Regions from separate parts of the Siccibacter colletis genome, predicted to be linked through region 1. Evidence: predicted binding sites of a transcription regulator. Region 1 holds the regulator's gene; the other holds the start of a gene.

Region 1 (7,586 bases):
AGCGCGTGCACGGCGGTGCGCTGCCCGCATCCGCTGCTGTCGCCACGTTTTCAGAGCGTAAAACCCTGGCGCTGGATTCAAAACGCACCATCGCCAGACGCGGCGCGGCGCTGATCGAACCGGGGCAGGTGGTGATCATCGACGGCGGTACCACCACTGCAGAACTGATCACCTTTCTGCCGCGGGATCTGGAGCTGACGGTGGTAACACACAGTCCGGGCATTGCGCTGGGGCTGGCGGATCACCCCAGGATTGAGGTCGTCGTCATTGGCGGGCGGCTGTACAGGCATTCGCTGGTCGCGGTCGGTGCGGCCGCAATCGAGGGGATCGCAAAGGTGCGCGCCGATCTGTTTTTTATGGGCGTCACCGGCATCCACTGCGAGGCCGGACTGAGCACCGGCGACTATGAAGAGGCGAGCATCAAGCGTGCTTTCTCGACCCGCGCGGCGGAAACCGTGGTGCTGGCTTCGGCGGAAAAAATCAATACCGCGTCGCGCTGGGTGATTGGCGACGTCAGCATGGTGAATACGCTGGTGGTGGAAAGCGCGACCGAAGAGAGTCTGCTGACGCCGTTCACCGCCCGGGGAATCGACGTCATCAGAGCCTGACCGGGAGATCGGTCAGGCCATTTATTTCACCGCAAACTCACGCGCCAGACGGCTGACGCCCAGCCCGTTCATTTTGTGGACCTTGATTTGCACCGGGATGCGCTCTTTCATCGCCTCGACGTGACTGATGACGCCGATGGTCTTGCCGCTGGCGTTGAGGGCATCCAGCGCGTCGAGGGCGATATCAAGCGTTTCCGCATCCAGGGTGCCGAATCCCTCATCAAGGAACAGCGAGTCGATGCGGGTTTTATGGCTCACCAGATCCGAGAGCGCCAGCGCCAGCGCCAGGCTCACCAGGAAGCTCTCTCCGCCGGACAGCGTGCGGGTATCGCGCTCCGCGTCGCCCTGCCAGGTGTCCACCACTTCCAGCTCCAGCGCGTCGCTCGCTTTACGTTTCAGCAGATAGCGCCCGTGCAGGCGGGTCAGCTGGTTGTTAGCCAGCCACACCAGATTATCCAGCGTCAGCCCCTGGGCAAATTTGCGGAATTTATCCCCTTTCTGCGAGCCAATCAGATGGTTGAGCTGGCCCCAGCGCTCCAGTTCCTCACGCGCATAGGCCATCTCCTGCTGCATTCCGGCGAGGCGGGTGCGGTTTTCGGCGTCGTGGCGCAGCTGCTGGGCGATCTCGCCCTGACGCGTGGTGTTGTCGCGCAGCTGCTGAGTCAGCGCTGCCAGCCGGGCCGACACAACGGACACATCGGTATCGGCATCCAGCCCGGTCGGGCGCGCCGCCTGATGCTGCGCCAGCGCGTTTTCCGCCTGCTGCATCAGCACGCTGCATTGTTGTACCTGTCGCTCCAGCTGCTGCTTACGCTGTTCCAGCGCCACACGCTGTGCCTCATCAAGCAACGCGCTGCGGAATTGAGCCTCATCGGCAAAGGGGCTGGCATCCAGTTCTTCTGCGAAGCGCCGCTCAGCCTCACGCTGTTCAGCTTCCGCCTGCTTAAGCTGTGCCTCCAGCAGGGTAAGCTGGCCGCCGAGTGTACTGCACTCGCTGTGCAGCGTCTGCCAGCCTTCCAGCGCGCGCTCGCGTTCATGTTCAGCCAGCGGCGGCGGGGTGGAGCCGTCATCTTCCAGGGTAGCGAGCAGATTCTCCAGCGTCGCGGCCTGCTGACGCCGCTGCGGCAAGGTCTCCTGCTGGTGCAGCCACTGCTGTGACTCATGCTGACGCGCCGCCAGCCAGACGTCCTCCTCTCCGGCTGCCGGATGGGTGAGCCCGACCTGGTCCAGCGCCGTGCAGAGCGCATCACGCTGGCGGGCGATCTCCACGGTCTGGTCGTTGAGGTGCTGCTGGTCTTTCTGCAGCTGGGCTTCCAGCGTCAGGCGCTCATCCAGCTGGCGCAGCCGGGCTTCATACTGCTCCTGCTCATCCAGCCAGCCGGTAACATCGTCCTGTGGCGTCAGGGCGATACGCAGCGCGGCGCAGCACTGCTGCCAGCGGGCGTTCAGCGCGGCCTCATCTTCGTTCAGGGCATGGAGCGACGCCGCCAGCTTCTCACGCTGCTGGCGGCGCGTATCCAGCTGGCCTTTGAGCGCGAAGCCCTGTTCAGCGAGGGCCGCAACCTCTTTTTTGAGGGCGTTTAGCCGCTGCTGATTCTCGCCGGGCTGCAGCGCCTGATAGCGGGCAACGGCGGGGTGGCTGGTGGAGCCGCACAGCGGGCAGGGGGTATCCGGCTGGAGGCGGGCGCGCTCGGCTTCCAGGCTTTGAATGATGCGTTCCTGTTCCACCAGGGTTTCCAGATCGCTTTCGTGCTGGCGCTTCTCTTTGTAACGCTGGCGGCGTGCTGCCAGCTCCACCTCCTCGTCGGCAATCTGTTTATCCAGCGCGGCGAGTTCACCCTCCAGCTCTGCCCGGCGTTTGTTCAGCGCGGCGAACTGCGGTTGCAGGGCAGCAAGCTGCTGACGCTCGCGACGCGAGGCGTTCAACTGATGTAAATGAGTACTTACTTCTTCCCGGTTCAGGGAGAGCGCCGCCGCTGGCAGCAACGCCAGCTTCTGTTGACTGGCCGCGATAGCCTGCTCGCGTTCCCGGCGCTGTTTTTCATCGCGCTGCTGCTGAGCAAAGGCCATGCGCCAGCCGGTCAGCTCCGCGCTCCACAGGCGGTAGCGGTCGTGCTGGCTCAACCAGCTCTCGGTCTGGCTGATTTCAGCGTGCAGCGACCTGAGCTGGCCGTCAGCCAGCTGGCGCACCTGCTGGCGGCGTACTCTCGCCTGCTGTAAGCGAGCATTCACATTCTCTCGCTGCCGGGCGATCTGCTGCTGCGCCTGCTGACGCTCCTGGCGCTGCTGCCACCAGGGCCGCAGCTTCTCGGCGGGCAGGGCGCGGCTGAGCTGTTCCAGCGCCGGTGCGGCCTCTTTCAGCGCCTGTTCCGCCCCGGCATGCGCCTGGCGGGTGCGCTGCTGTTCCGCCGTCAGCCCGGCCAGCTGGTTCAGCCACTGCTGCTGCGCCTGAAGCGTCTGCTGTTCGGCGACACGCTGTTTTTCTTCGTCAGTAAGCGCCTGCAAACTTTGCGTCAGCTGCTGGTGCTGTTCGGCGTCGAGCAACATCACGCCCTGCGCCTGGGCTTCGAGCTTCTCCAGCGCGCTGCGCGCTTCCTTATGCTTTTCAAAGACTTTTGCCGAAATCAGGCCGTAAATTTCGGTGCCGGTCAGCTCCTCCAGCAGTTCGGCGCGCTCTTTGGCGTCGGCATTGAGGAAGGCGGCAAACTGCCCCTGGGAGAGCATCATCGACCGGGTGAAGCGGTCGTAGTCCAGCCCGGTGAGGGCGGCGACCATATCCAGCTTGTCTTTAATTTTATCGGCGAGGATTTTGCCGTCGCTGACCTGGGCCAGCTCGACGCGCGGCGCCTGCAGGTTGCCTTCGATCTGATTACGCGCCCGGTACTGGCTCCAGAACGCGCGATACGCCACGCCTTTTACTTCAAACTCCACCTCCGCCAGGCACTCGGCGGTATCGCGGGTCATGAGATCGTTCTGCGCCTGGGAAATATTACTCAGGCGCGGCGTCTTGTGATAAAGCGCCAGGCAGATGGCGTCCAGCAGGGTGGTTTTCCCCGCCCCGGTGGGGCCGGTGATGGCAAACAGACCGTTGCTGGCGAACGGCTCGGCGGTAAAGTCGATTTTCCACTCGCCTTTCAGGGAGTTCAGGTTTTTTAACCGCAGGCTCAGGATTTTCATGCGTCATCCTCCTGCTGCATCTCTTCCAGCGTTCGGGCTAACAGGGTGCGCAGCGGCGGTTTTTCTTCCTCGCTCAGCGCTTCCAGCGCCAGCCGACGGTCAAACACCTCTTCAACCTGTAGCTCGCTCAGGGTTTCGTAGTGCTCTCCGGCAGCCATCTGCTCGCGCTGTTCGCGGCTGCGGCGCAGCAGCACTACCTCTACCGGCAGATCTTCCGTCATCGCCAGCACCTGGCGCTGCATGTCATACATAAAGGCCTCGCCGCTGACTTCAATATCCAGCCACACTTTGGGGCTGGCGGGGGCATCGCGCCAGCGTTCCAGCTGGCTTTCAATCGCGGTTAAATCGCCTTTCAGCACCGCCAGCGGCTGGGTGACCGGCACCGGCAGCGGTGTAATGTCCTGGAGTTTGCCGTGGCTGAACTCCACCAGCAGCACGCTTTTCTCGCTGCCGGTTTCATCGAAGCTCAGGGCGATGGGCGACCCGCAGTAGCGGATGTGCCCGGTGGAAACCACCTTCTGCGGGCGGTGAATATGCCCCAGCGCGATGTAATCCGCGGCGGGGAAGCGCTCCGCCGGGAACGCCTCCAGGGTGCCGATATAGATGTCGCGCACCGCATCGCTTTTGCTGGCCCCGACGGTAGTAAGGTGCCCGGTGACGATGATCGGCAGGTCGCGATCCCCGCGCAGGGCGCAGGCCGCGTCATAGCACTGCTGGTAGTGATCGGTAATGGCGTGCAGCAGTTGGGTCTGTTTTTCGCTGCCGGACAGACCCGCCTGGCTTTTTACGATGTCGCGCGGGCGCAGAAACGGCACCGGGCAGAGGATCGCCCCGGGCGTGCCGTCGCGGCACTGCAGTACCCGGGCCTGGTTCTCGGCCACCAGCCCGGCGCTGGCGAACACCCAGGTGTTGAGGCAGGCCAGCAGCTCGCGGGATTCATTCAGCGTGGCGACCGAGTCGTGGTTCCCGCCCAGCACGATGAGCTGGCAGCCGGTGGCCTGCAGATTCACCACAAACCGGTTGTACAGCTCGCGGGCGTAACTCGGCGGCGTGCCGGTATCAAAGATATCCCCCGCCACGATGATGGCGTCCACCTGCTGCTCTGCCGCGGTCGCGACCAGCCAGTCGAGAAACGCCTGATGCTCGGCGGCGCGGCTTTTGGTATAAAAATTCTGCCCAAGGTGCCAGTCAGAGGTGTGAATCAGGCGCATGCGGGGATCCTTCATGGAAAAAATGCGTGGGGGCGATTATAAACAAGCTGGACGGGAGATGTCGCGACGCTGTGACATACTCATTTTCTGCGGTCATATACCGGTCATGTTTTTCATAAATCTGTCATAAATGTGAAGCATAATGGCGCCGCGTTTAATATTGATGACTTATATAACAGGGCAAATTATGGCGAGACGCATTCTGGTCGTAGAAGATGAAGCTCCTATCCGTGAAATGGTGTGCTTCGTGCTCGAGCAAAACGGCTTTCAGCCTGTTGAAGCTGAGGATTATGACAGCGCAGTAAACAATCTCAATGAACCCTGGCCCGATCTTATTTTGCTCGACTGGATGCTGCCTGGCGGTTCCGGCCTGCAGTTCATCAAGCATCTCAAACGCGAAGCCCTCACCCGTGATATTCCGGTGATGATGCTGACCGCGCGCGGTGAAGAGGAAGACAGGGTACGCGGGCTGGAAACCGGTGCCGATGACTACATCACCAAACCCTTCTCGCCGAAAGAGCTGGTGGCGCGCATCAAAGCCGTTATGCGCCGCATTTCGCCGATGGCGGTGGAAGAGGTGATCGAGATGCAGGGCTTAAGTCTCGACCCGTCATCACACCGCGTCATGACCGGCGACAATCCGCTGGACATGGGACCGACTGAATTTAAGCTGTTACACTTCTTCATGACTCACCCGGAGCGCGTATACAGCCGCGAACAGCTGCTGAACAACGTCTGGGGCACCAACGTGTACGTCGAGGATCGCACGGTGGATGTGCATATTCGTCGTCTGCGCAAGGCGCTGGAACACAGCGGCCACGATCGTATGGTGCAAACGGTACGCGGGACGGGATATCGTTTCTCTGCGCGTTTCTGACAATCTGACTGGAGTGTGACCCGTGCTGGAACGGCTGTCATGGAAAAGGCTGGTGCTGGAGCTGGTGTTATGTTGCCTTCCCGCATTCATCCTTGGCGCGATATTTGGTTATCTGCCGTGGTTTTTGCTGGCGGCGGTAACCGGACTGCTCATCTGGCATTTCTGGAATCTTCTTCGCCTCTCCTGGTGGCTGTGGGTTGACCGCAGCATGACGCCGCCGCCGGGCAGCGGCAGCTGGGAGCCGCTGCTCTACGGGCTGTACCAGATGCAGATGCGCAATAAAAAGCGCCGTCGCGAACTGGGTAGCCTGATCAAACGCTTTCGCAGCGGGGCCGAGTCGCTGCCGGACGCGGTAATCCTCACCACCGAAGAGGGTACCATGTTCTGGTGTAACGGCCTGGCACAACAGCTGCTGGGGCTGCGCTGGCCGGATGATAACGGGCAAAACATTCTCAACCTGCTGCGCTATCCGGAATTTACCGAATACCTTCACAAGCAGGACTTCTCCCGTCCGCTCAATCTGGTGCTCAACAACGGCCGCCATCTGGAGTTCCGCATTATGCCTTACAGCGAGCAACAGCTGCTGATGGCGGCGCGGGACATCACCCAGATGCACCAGCTCGAAGGGGCGCGGCGCAACTTCTTCGCCAACGTCAGCCATGAGCTGCGCACGCCGCTGACGGTGCTACAGGGCTATCTGGAGATGATGCAGGAGCAGAAGCTTGATGAGCCGTTACGCTCCCGGGCGCTGCACACCATGCGCGAGCAGACCTCCCGCATGGAAGGGCTGGTGAAACAGCTACTGACGCTGTCAAAAATTGAGGCGTCGCCGACGCTGGTGCTGAATGAAAAGATTGATGTGCCGATGATGCTGCGCGTCGTGGAGCGCGAAGCGCAAACCCTCAGTCACGGCAATCACGTGCTGCACTTTGAGATCGAGCCGGATCTGGTGGTGCTCGGTAATGAGGAGCAGCTGCGCAGCGCGATGTCGAACCTGGTGTATAACGCGGTTAACCATACGCCGGTGGGCACCGAGATCACCGTATGCTGGAAGCGCGTGCCGCACGGTGCCTGGTTCAGCGTTTCTGATAACGGGCCGGGGATCGCCTCAGAGCACATTCCGCGCCTTACCGAGCGCTTCTACCGGGTCGATAAAGCGCGCTCGCGCCAGACCGGCGGCAGCGGGCTGGGGCTGGCGATCGTCAAACACGCCGTGAACCATCACGACGCCCGACTGGATATCGAAAGCGCGCCCGGAAAAGGAGCCTGCTTCTCCTTTACCCTGCCTGAACGGCTGATCGTGCAGCCGTCGCGCGAAGCGGTCACCTCTTAAGCTGTCAGCATCACTTTCCATCAGGCCAGATTTCTGGCCTTTTTCCTTTTCGCATAAGTAAAACCTATGATTGCTTTCCGCCAGTTGATGCTTTTTTGGTCGCATGAATGGCGGTGGCTAAAGTGAATAAACAGTGTTTTAAACTGGTCCGTTTTGCATATCTGGAATAATGGTCTGGTTTTACGATCCCGCCTTGCCTTTAAACGTTATAAGCGTTTAAATTGCGCCCCTGTTGTTACCTGTCAGACTGTGATTGCGCGGTAATTCGAAAAACTATTCTTCGCCTGCGTAACCGGGAAGCATATCCCGCTGTTTTTCAAGGTAATCACCACTTTTTCGCCACGTTACGGCGAAAAGCCTTTTTAACGACAACACCATAT
Region 2 (7,586 bases), 1.5 Mb from region 1:
CGCATCGCCGGGAGTTCCTGCCAGGCGCGAATGTCTTTGGAGCTGATCTTGCCGTCGGTTTTGCCGTTTTTCGCCGGGTCGATGGCAGCGAACATCTCCGGATTTTTCACCAGCGCATCCAGGGCTTTTCGGGCGTCGCTGGGCGTGGCAGGGTCATCGCGTAGCTTCTCAATGCCTTCGCGGTCCAGCGGCTTCTTCAGCAGGTTTTCGTTGCGGCCGAGCGTAGAGACCACCTCTTCAAACGGCATCTCGCCTGGCGCGGCCTGCGGCGTAGTGGCCTGGGGCTGCGGCTGGGCTGATTCAGACGGGCCGTTCAGGCCACTCAGCAGGCTGGTAATCAGGCCGACAAACAGCTGATCGAGCGGCGGCGTGTTGTTGCCCGGCATGGTTGGGGTCTGCATCTGCCCCGGTGCCAGCGGCATCATGGCTGACAGCGGATTGCTCCCCGTGCTTTTGGCATCGGGCAGGCGTGCTGCCGGGTCCCCTTTGCCGGGCAGACCGGCATCGCGAGGGGCAGTAAAGGTGGATGGTGAAAAACCAGAAAGGCGCATCGGTGACCCTCCTCGTGGATGAAGATCCTTGTGTGGACGAGGAGGGGAAAAAGTTCCATCGCCCCTCTCCCGCTAAGAGAGGGAAGGGCGTTATCCGTTGCGGGCCACCACCTTGATATCCACCATGCCGATACCCAGCTGGCGCGGGGCGTGCCCGAGAATGTTGCCCTCGTTGGTCACCTGCGGGTCCGGCGGCGTGATGGTCAGAGTGTTGCTGCGCGTCGGATTATCGAAGTGCAGGATGGTGGTCGTGACCTCATCCGAGAGCGTCAGCGTCTGCTCGCTTTTACCGACCCGCACCGGGACAGGTTTACCGGCATTCGGGCCATAGGCTTTGGCGGTGATCACCAGATCGAACTTCTCCGGCAGCGACGTGCGGTATTCAATTTTCACCTCGTCGCCAAGCTGGGCGTTGGACCAGCGGCCCCAGGATTCCGGACGCGAAATACCGCTGAACTGCTTCACCTCTTCCGGCGCGCCGGCCACGTTGAATACGAAGCTGTCGGCTTTATAGCGGATGTCGTTATCCACCACTTTCAGGGCATCGACGTTGTGCTGATAGCGGGCGGTATCGATAACGCTCTGGGTAAACGCGGCGTTGCCACGCCAGCGGGCGCTATCCACGCGCTGCACCTGCTGCTTACCGCCGAGCTGACCCTGGGCGACGCACCAGTCGGTAGAGAGCGACAGCTCGGGCTGCCACAGGCGCGCCATTTTGTAGCAGGCGTCGATCCAGATAAAGCGGTCGCGCGGGGTGAAATCCGCCAGCTGGAAACGCAGCGGTGCGGAGTATTCGCTCTCCGGCAGCGGCTCGACGCGGGTTTCAGATACCCGCAACAGCAGCGGCAGGCGGAAACGGGTGTCGGAGAAGGCGATCATTTTCTTGTCAGTATCAACGGTGAACGCGTCGATATGGGTCGGGAATTTCCACAGGCGGATAATGTCCGGTTTCCAGGCCAGCACCTTCTCTTTCATGTTGAGAAACACCTCAGAGAGCGACTGCCCGGAGAGGCTGCTGCGACCGAGGCCGATGAAGTTATCGCCGCCGAGCATATCCAGCACCGTCGCGCCGTTGTCCATGGTGTTGCGTTTCACCGCCACCAGATCCTGCTGCGGCTGGTCACCGCGCAGCACGAAGAACAGGTTGTTGCGATCCTGCTTCGTCAGGTATTTCCACGCGGTGTTGTTCATCGCCAGATGATCCGAAGAGACCACGATCACCGTGTCTTTAAACCACGGCGAGGCTTTGATTTTCTCGATCAGCGCCGCGATGTGCTCCTGGCTACAGGTCACCGCGCTGAATGACTGGTTCGGCTTATCGTCGATGCTGTAGCTTTTGCGTTTACAGGTGCGGGAGATAAAACCGTCCGGGTGGTGGGTGTCTACCGTCAGGGTAAACAGCGAGAAGCGTTTCCCTTCTGAAGAGAGTTTCTGGTAGGTCTTCCACACTTCGTCCAGCACCGTGTCATCGTAGAAACCCCAGTCGTTGCGGTAAGCCGGGTCGGCGACCACGCTTTTCAGCTCCTCGGCACCGTACAGGTGGTCGAAGCCGTGAGATTTCAGGAACACGTCTTTCCCGGCGAAGCGCAGGTTCGCTCCCTGCATAAAGTAGTTTTCGTAGCCGGAGTTCTTGAGGATATCGCCCAGGCAGACGTTCTGCGGGAAGAAGCTGGAGACCGAGGCCGAGGCGTTGCCTTCGAACGGGGCGAACAGCGGAATGCCGCACTGGGAGGCCACCATGCCGGCGATGGTGTAATCGGTGCCGGGCAGCTGGGCGGTATGGCTGAAATCGATGCCGCTGTTTTTCAGCGCCCCCAGTTCCGGGGCCAGCTGCGGGAAGGCGGCATCGTCAAAATACGTACGCTCCAGGCTTTCGGCGTAGATGTAGACCAGGTTGAGCTTCGGGTTCTCAATGGTTGCGCGCGGCTCTTTATACCAGGCGCTGAAATCGGGATCGCCGTCCCGGGTCTGGGATTTCACCAGGTCGGTAATCTGCTGAAACGCCGGGCTGGCATCCACAGAGGCCAGCGCCAGTACCAGGGCCAGCACGCTGTAGCCATAGTGGCCGGGGTGATGCCGACGGCGGCGCAGTATCCACGCCAGAGCGCCAAATACGGCGACCAGCGCCACGGCAATGCCGGCGCCGGGAAGCAGGTATTTACTGATGCCAGCGCCGGTCAGGCTACTGGTCAGGGTATAGAGTACGGCATCGGTGATGCCTTCACCGGTAAAATAGTTACTGGCATAGAGGGTGATATTTAAAATGACGCACAGGCCCAGCACCAGCAGCGTGGCGATGAACCAGAAAGTATTACGGCCTGCTTTAAAGGCATATATCGCCACCGAGGCGATAAACAGCGTAAACGAAAGCAACTCTGACAACGCCTGATCCTCTCAGTAAACAGGCTGCGCCTGCCGGGATGCGTTTTATGTGCGCGTACTGTAATGGCACTGCCACAACCCTGCAATTCTAGTGTCATCAAAGTGTGTTTTCGTTCAGAATTAGTTTATTAATGTGATTATTTGACCCTGGTCGCATCATCTCTGCTTTAATTCCGCACCATAAACCTTACAAAAATGCTTACTTCAATCCGCTTATGGTGGTTAATGCTGCTTTTTTACAGGGCGCAATGTAAATATTGCTGAATTTAAACAAAAATATTTTTACCTTTCATGATTTAACTTATGTGCCTTAACGCGATAATATATCCTGGTAACTCGCTTACACAGCGCGGGATTACCGAACTATCGATGCGTTAACCCCCCACCATCCATTAAAAGAAAAGATCATGATCGTATATGTATTTGGTTTTATCGTGCTCTTTGCGTTCGCTATTTTTTGTTTCGTTATGCACAGAAAAGAGAGCAATAAGCGACGTCTGCACAGTAATCGCCAGCGTTATCGTCTGGGTAAAAAATCTGCCTGAATGGGATGAAGGGTAGAGGTAGCAGAAGCGTGGCGGCCTCAGGGCCGCCATTTTACTAAGAGATGAAGCTAAGGCTCTGATTCAGAATGACATCGCAGGCTTTGAGCTTAATTTTTTTGCCGATGCCCGAGTTGCTCAGGGTATTCAGATTAATTTGTTGGCCGTTGCGGGTGTTCAGCAATCCGGTTAACCCTTCCAGATAACCCGGTTTTTCACTCTGCTCCTGCGGAGTGCTCAGGCCAAGCTTGTCCAGCAGCTGATTTCTGACGTTCTCCGGGTCGGTCGCGATCAGCAGCTTCTGCTTCACGCAGTACTCAAACACGCCCGCCACGTTAGGCATTGAGCCTGCGGCCAGCGCCTGGGTGCCGCCCGTCAGCAGACTGGTCAGCGATCCGGCGTCCTGCTGGGTTCCATTACCTTGACTCAGCTGCGTTGCCGCCGCGGAGAGTTGATCCTGCCAGCTGGCAGCCTGCGCGCCCGGAGCGATAATCGCAGCGGCCAGCGCCACAGCGGTAAGGTGTCGTGCTATCGCCGTCATGGTGATCCTCAGTAAATTTTGTCGCGGTAGCTGTCCCAGTCGAAGATCAGATTCAGGCTCTTGCCGAGCTTCATCCGATCCATCACCCGTTCCCCCAGCTGACGATACATCCCGGCTTCGTCGAGGTTGGTCAGCATACCGGTAGGACGACGGGATGAGGTGCGACGATCAACGATCTGGTTGATCACCACTTTTTCGTAGCGCGATTCGTTCTGCACGCCGATCTCGTCGATCACCAGCAGATCGACGCGGCTGAGATCGTCCAGCAGGCGCTCTTCGGTCTTTACCGTATCGCTGTTATTAAAGGTTTCACGCATCGCCGACATGATGTCCGCCACCGAAATAATCAGCACCGTTTTGTTGCGGCGCAGCAGCTCGTTGCAGATGGCGGCGGCAAGATGGTTTTTGCCGGTACCCGGCTTGCCGGAGAAAATAAAACCGGCCATCGTCTTACCAAAGTCCACGGCGTAGAGGCGCGCTTTCTCACGCACGATTTTCTGCTGCGTGGTGGTGGCGACATAGTTTTCGAACGAGCAGTCGCGATGCAGCTCGCGGATGCCGGAGCGGCCAAACTGGCGCTCCATTTTTCTGGCTATGTTTTCCCGCTCGAGCGACAGGGCATGTTTGCGACCCTCTTCCTGCTGCCAGGCCATCCACTCTTCGCTCGATTTAAACGCCGGCTCTATGCCTTCCGGCACCAGGCGTTTAAGACGGGACATGATATCTGCGGGCTGTTTCATCGCTACCCCCTGAAACCTTTGAATACTTTGTAATCCGGCTGGCCGAGCGCGTTGATGTCGTGGGTCTGTGCGCCCGGTTTTGCGCGCCCGATCTGCAGGCTGCGCGCCAGTTTCTGCTGCCACTGCACGTGGTGGAACACTTTGCCTTCCGCCTGCCAGTAAGTCACGAAGGAGGACAGCTCCTCCGGCGTTACCGGCGCGCTGAGGGTGATACCCCACAGCGCTGCCATGCGCTGGAACTCCGGATCGGGCTGCCAGCCCTGGTACATGGCGAATTTACCCATCGGTGCCGGGATCGGGGCCGCCGGAGCCGCATCGTCAAAGAACGGCGCTTCCAGCGCAACGTCAGAGGCGGGTTTTGCCAGCTGCGCTTCCAGCGTCAGCAGATGCGCCAGTCGCTCAGCGCTGATGGCATAGAAAGCGGGCGCGTTCTGATCGAACACCGCCAGCGTGCCTTGTCCGGCGCGGGCGAGAGCTTCTCGCGGTTCGCGGCAAAACGCTTCCAGGCTGATGATATCCGGGGTGAGAATTTTGGAAGACATAAAAACTATCTCTGAAAACAATACGTTAGCCTGGCCACTGAGGGTGTCAGCGGTGCCGGGCGTTATTGCCTTCATAGTAGCACAGTGGAGCAGGGGAATTGAGCAGAAGCTGAAGGCCCCTCGCAGAATGCGAGAGGCCGGGAAGCATCAGTTAATGATGTTCAGGGTAACGTCGATGTTGCCGCGGGTGGCGTTGGAGTACGGGCAAACGATGTGCGCCGCATCAACCAGTTTCTTCGCTTCTGCTGCATCCATACCCGGCAGGTGGATGTTCAGCTGTGCTTCAATACCAAAGCCGGTTGGCAGCGGGCCGATACCCACTTCGCCTTCAATAAAGGCGTCTTTCGGCATGTCGATTTTGTCGCGACCGGAGACAAATTTCATCGCGCCGAGGAAGCAGGCAGAGTAGCCAGCCGCAAACAGCTGCTCCGGGTTAGTCACTTCACCACCCATGCCGCCCATCTCTTTCGGGACGCCCAGTTTTACATCCAGCACACCGTCAGAGGAGGTGGCGCGGCCGTCACGGCCTCCGGTCGCTTTGGCTTTGGCGCGATAGATCACTTTTTCTAAAGACATGGCAGGTTCCTCATTGTTTATCAAGCGCTATGCAATAGCGCGCTATTTATATGCGGTTTTTTTGTCACCCCGTAGGGTGACGTTTTACGACTTATTCAGGTTATCGCGAAACGCTTCCAGCTGCGTTTTCATGGTCATCAGGCTGTCCATATCGCAGGAAGCCGCACAGCGAATCGATTCCGGGATGCCCACGGCTTTTGCTTTCAGCGCCTGGCCGGCCTCAGTGAGCGTGACTGCAACCTGACGCTCATCCTGACGAGAACGCAGGCGGCGCAGCAGCCCGGCAGCTTCAAGACGTTTCAGCAGCGGCGTCAGCGTGGCGGAGTCCAGGAACAACCGTTCGCCGATTTCCGATACCGTAATGTCATCTTTCTCCCACAGCACCAGCATCACCAGATACTGCGGATAGGTGAGTTCCAGCGGTGCCAGCAGCTGGCGATAGAGCTTATTCAGCGCCAGGCTGGTGGAGTACAGCGCAAAACAGAGCTGATCATCGACCGGAAGCGTCTGCGCGGTGTCTTGTTTCGGTGTCGTCTTCATGATGATGAATATAGGTAGTGCGCAATTTAATTGCAAGAAATATTTTTAGCTTCACACGCGCGGGCGTTTGCGGTAGAGCCATAGACCCGGCAATGACAGGCCAATCGACAGGGCGGCCACGATAAACGCCGCTTTCAAAAAGTTGATTACCAGCGACGCCATCAGCACTTCACTGTAGCCGAAGTGCGCCAGTTTCACCGCTGCAATCATCGCACTGTAGGCGGAGATACCGGGAAACATCGGGATCACCGCTGCCACGGTAAAGACCTTCGGATGGGCCAGATACCAGCGTGACCACTGAATACCGAGGCTGCCGACCAGCATCGCGGCGATAAACGAGCTGTATTCGATATTCACCCCCATGCTCAGCAGCACGGTGCGGCTACCGTGACCAATGGCACCGAGCAGGGCGCACCAGGCCAGCGCCCGGGACGGAACGTTAAATACCATGGCAAATCCCAGCGCCGGGATCGCCGACAGCAGCATGTCCTGCGCCAGGCTGAACAGCGCGTTGATTACGCCCATCCGCGAAGCCCCCACAGCGACAGCGCCATCACCACGCCGATACAGGTGGCAAGCGTCAGCAGGCTCGCCATCGCCCAGCGTGCCAGGCCGGTGTTAATGTGGCCTTTGAACATATCCGCCACGGCATTAATCAGCGGAAACCCCGGCACCAGCAGCAGGACGCTGGCGGCCATCGCGATGGTCGAGGTGTTATGCAACACCGGTAGCGTCAGCAGCAGGCCGGACACCGATGTAGCGACAAACGCGGTCAGGCAAAAATTAATCTGCGGATGCATCTGGCGGTGCGTCAGGAGCTGGCGCACATACATGGCGATACTGCTGGCGAGAAACGCCACCGCCGCGCCGTCCCAGCCGCCGTTGTTCAGCTTGCAGAAGCAGGCGCAGGAAAGGCCGACCATGCCCACTACCTGCCAGCGCGGATAGCGAAAAGGCCGGATATGCGCGAGCCGTTTCTGCACCTCGTGGGGGCCCAGTAGGGCGTGCTCCGTCATAATGACAATATGCTGGACCTGGGTCACCACGTGCATATTGATGCCGCGGTCGTGATTCTTGCGCGTTGACGTCAGGCAGCGGCCGTGCCGGATGGTGGTAAGGACAATGGCGTTAGCTGAAATTGAACTCTCCACGCTCTCCATTCCCAGCGCTTT

What was found. The regulator PhoB, encoded in region 1, activates phosphate uptake and scavenging genes when phosphate is short. The targets are predictions, from matches to a motif close to CTGTCATAAAACTGNCNNAT.
Region 2: opgB (phosphatidylglycerol--membrane-oligosaccharide glycerophosphotransferase) is a predicted target of PhoB. The motif match lies at 2,992-3,011, and genes of this name have one in related genera.

What each region holds. Positions count from the first base shown of each region.
Region 1 covers NZ_CP074352.1:898,386-905,971, forward strand. Annotated here, with positions in the region: gene KFZ77_RS04385 (DeoR/GlpR family DNA-binding transcription regulator) at 1-608, shown strand, start outside; gene sbcC (exonuclease subunit SbcC) at 630-3,785, opposite strand; gene sbcD (exonuclease subunit SbcD) at 3,782-4,996, opposite strand; gene phoB (phosphate response regulator transcription factor PhoB) at 5,184-5,873, shown strand; gene phoR (phosphate regulon sensor histidine kinase PhoR) at 5,896-7,206, shown strand.
Region 2 covers NZ_CP074352.1:3,468,310-3,475,895, reverse strand. Annotated here, with positions in the region: gene KFZ77_RS16695 (HrpF/NolX family T3SS translocon protein) at 1-551, opposite strand, end outside; gene opgB (phosphatidylglycerol--membrane-oligosaccharide glycerophosphotransferase) at 642-2,933, opposite strand; gene KFZ77_RS16685 (DUF2501 domain-containing protein) at 3,534-4,016, opposite strand; gene dnaC (DNA replication protein DnaC) at 4,025-4,756, opposite strand; gene dnaT (primosomal protein DnaT) at 4,759-5,298, opposite strand; gene KFZ77_RS16670 (organic hydroperoxide resistance protein) at 5,446-5,874, opposite strand; gene KFZ77_RS16665 (MarR family winged helix-turn-helix transcriptional regulator) at 5,959-6,414, opposite strand; gene KFZ77_RS16660 (threonine/serine exporter) at 6,466-6,939, opposite strand; gene KFZ77_RS16655 (threonine/serine exporter family protein) at 6,930-7,586, opposite strand, start outside.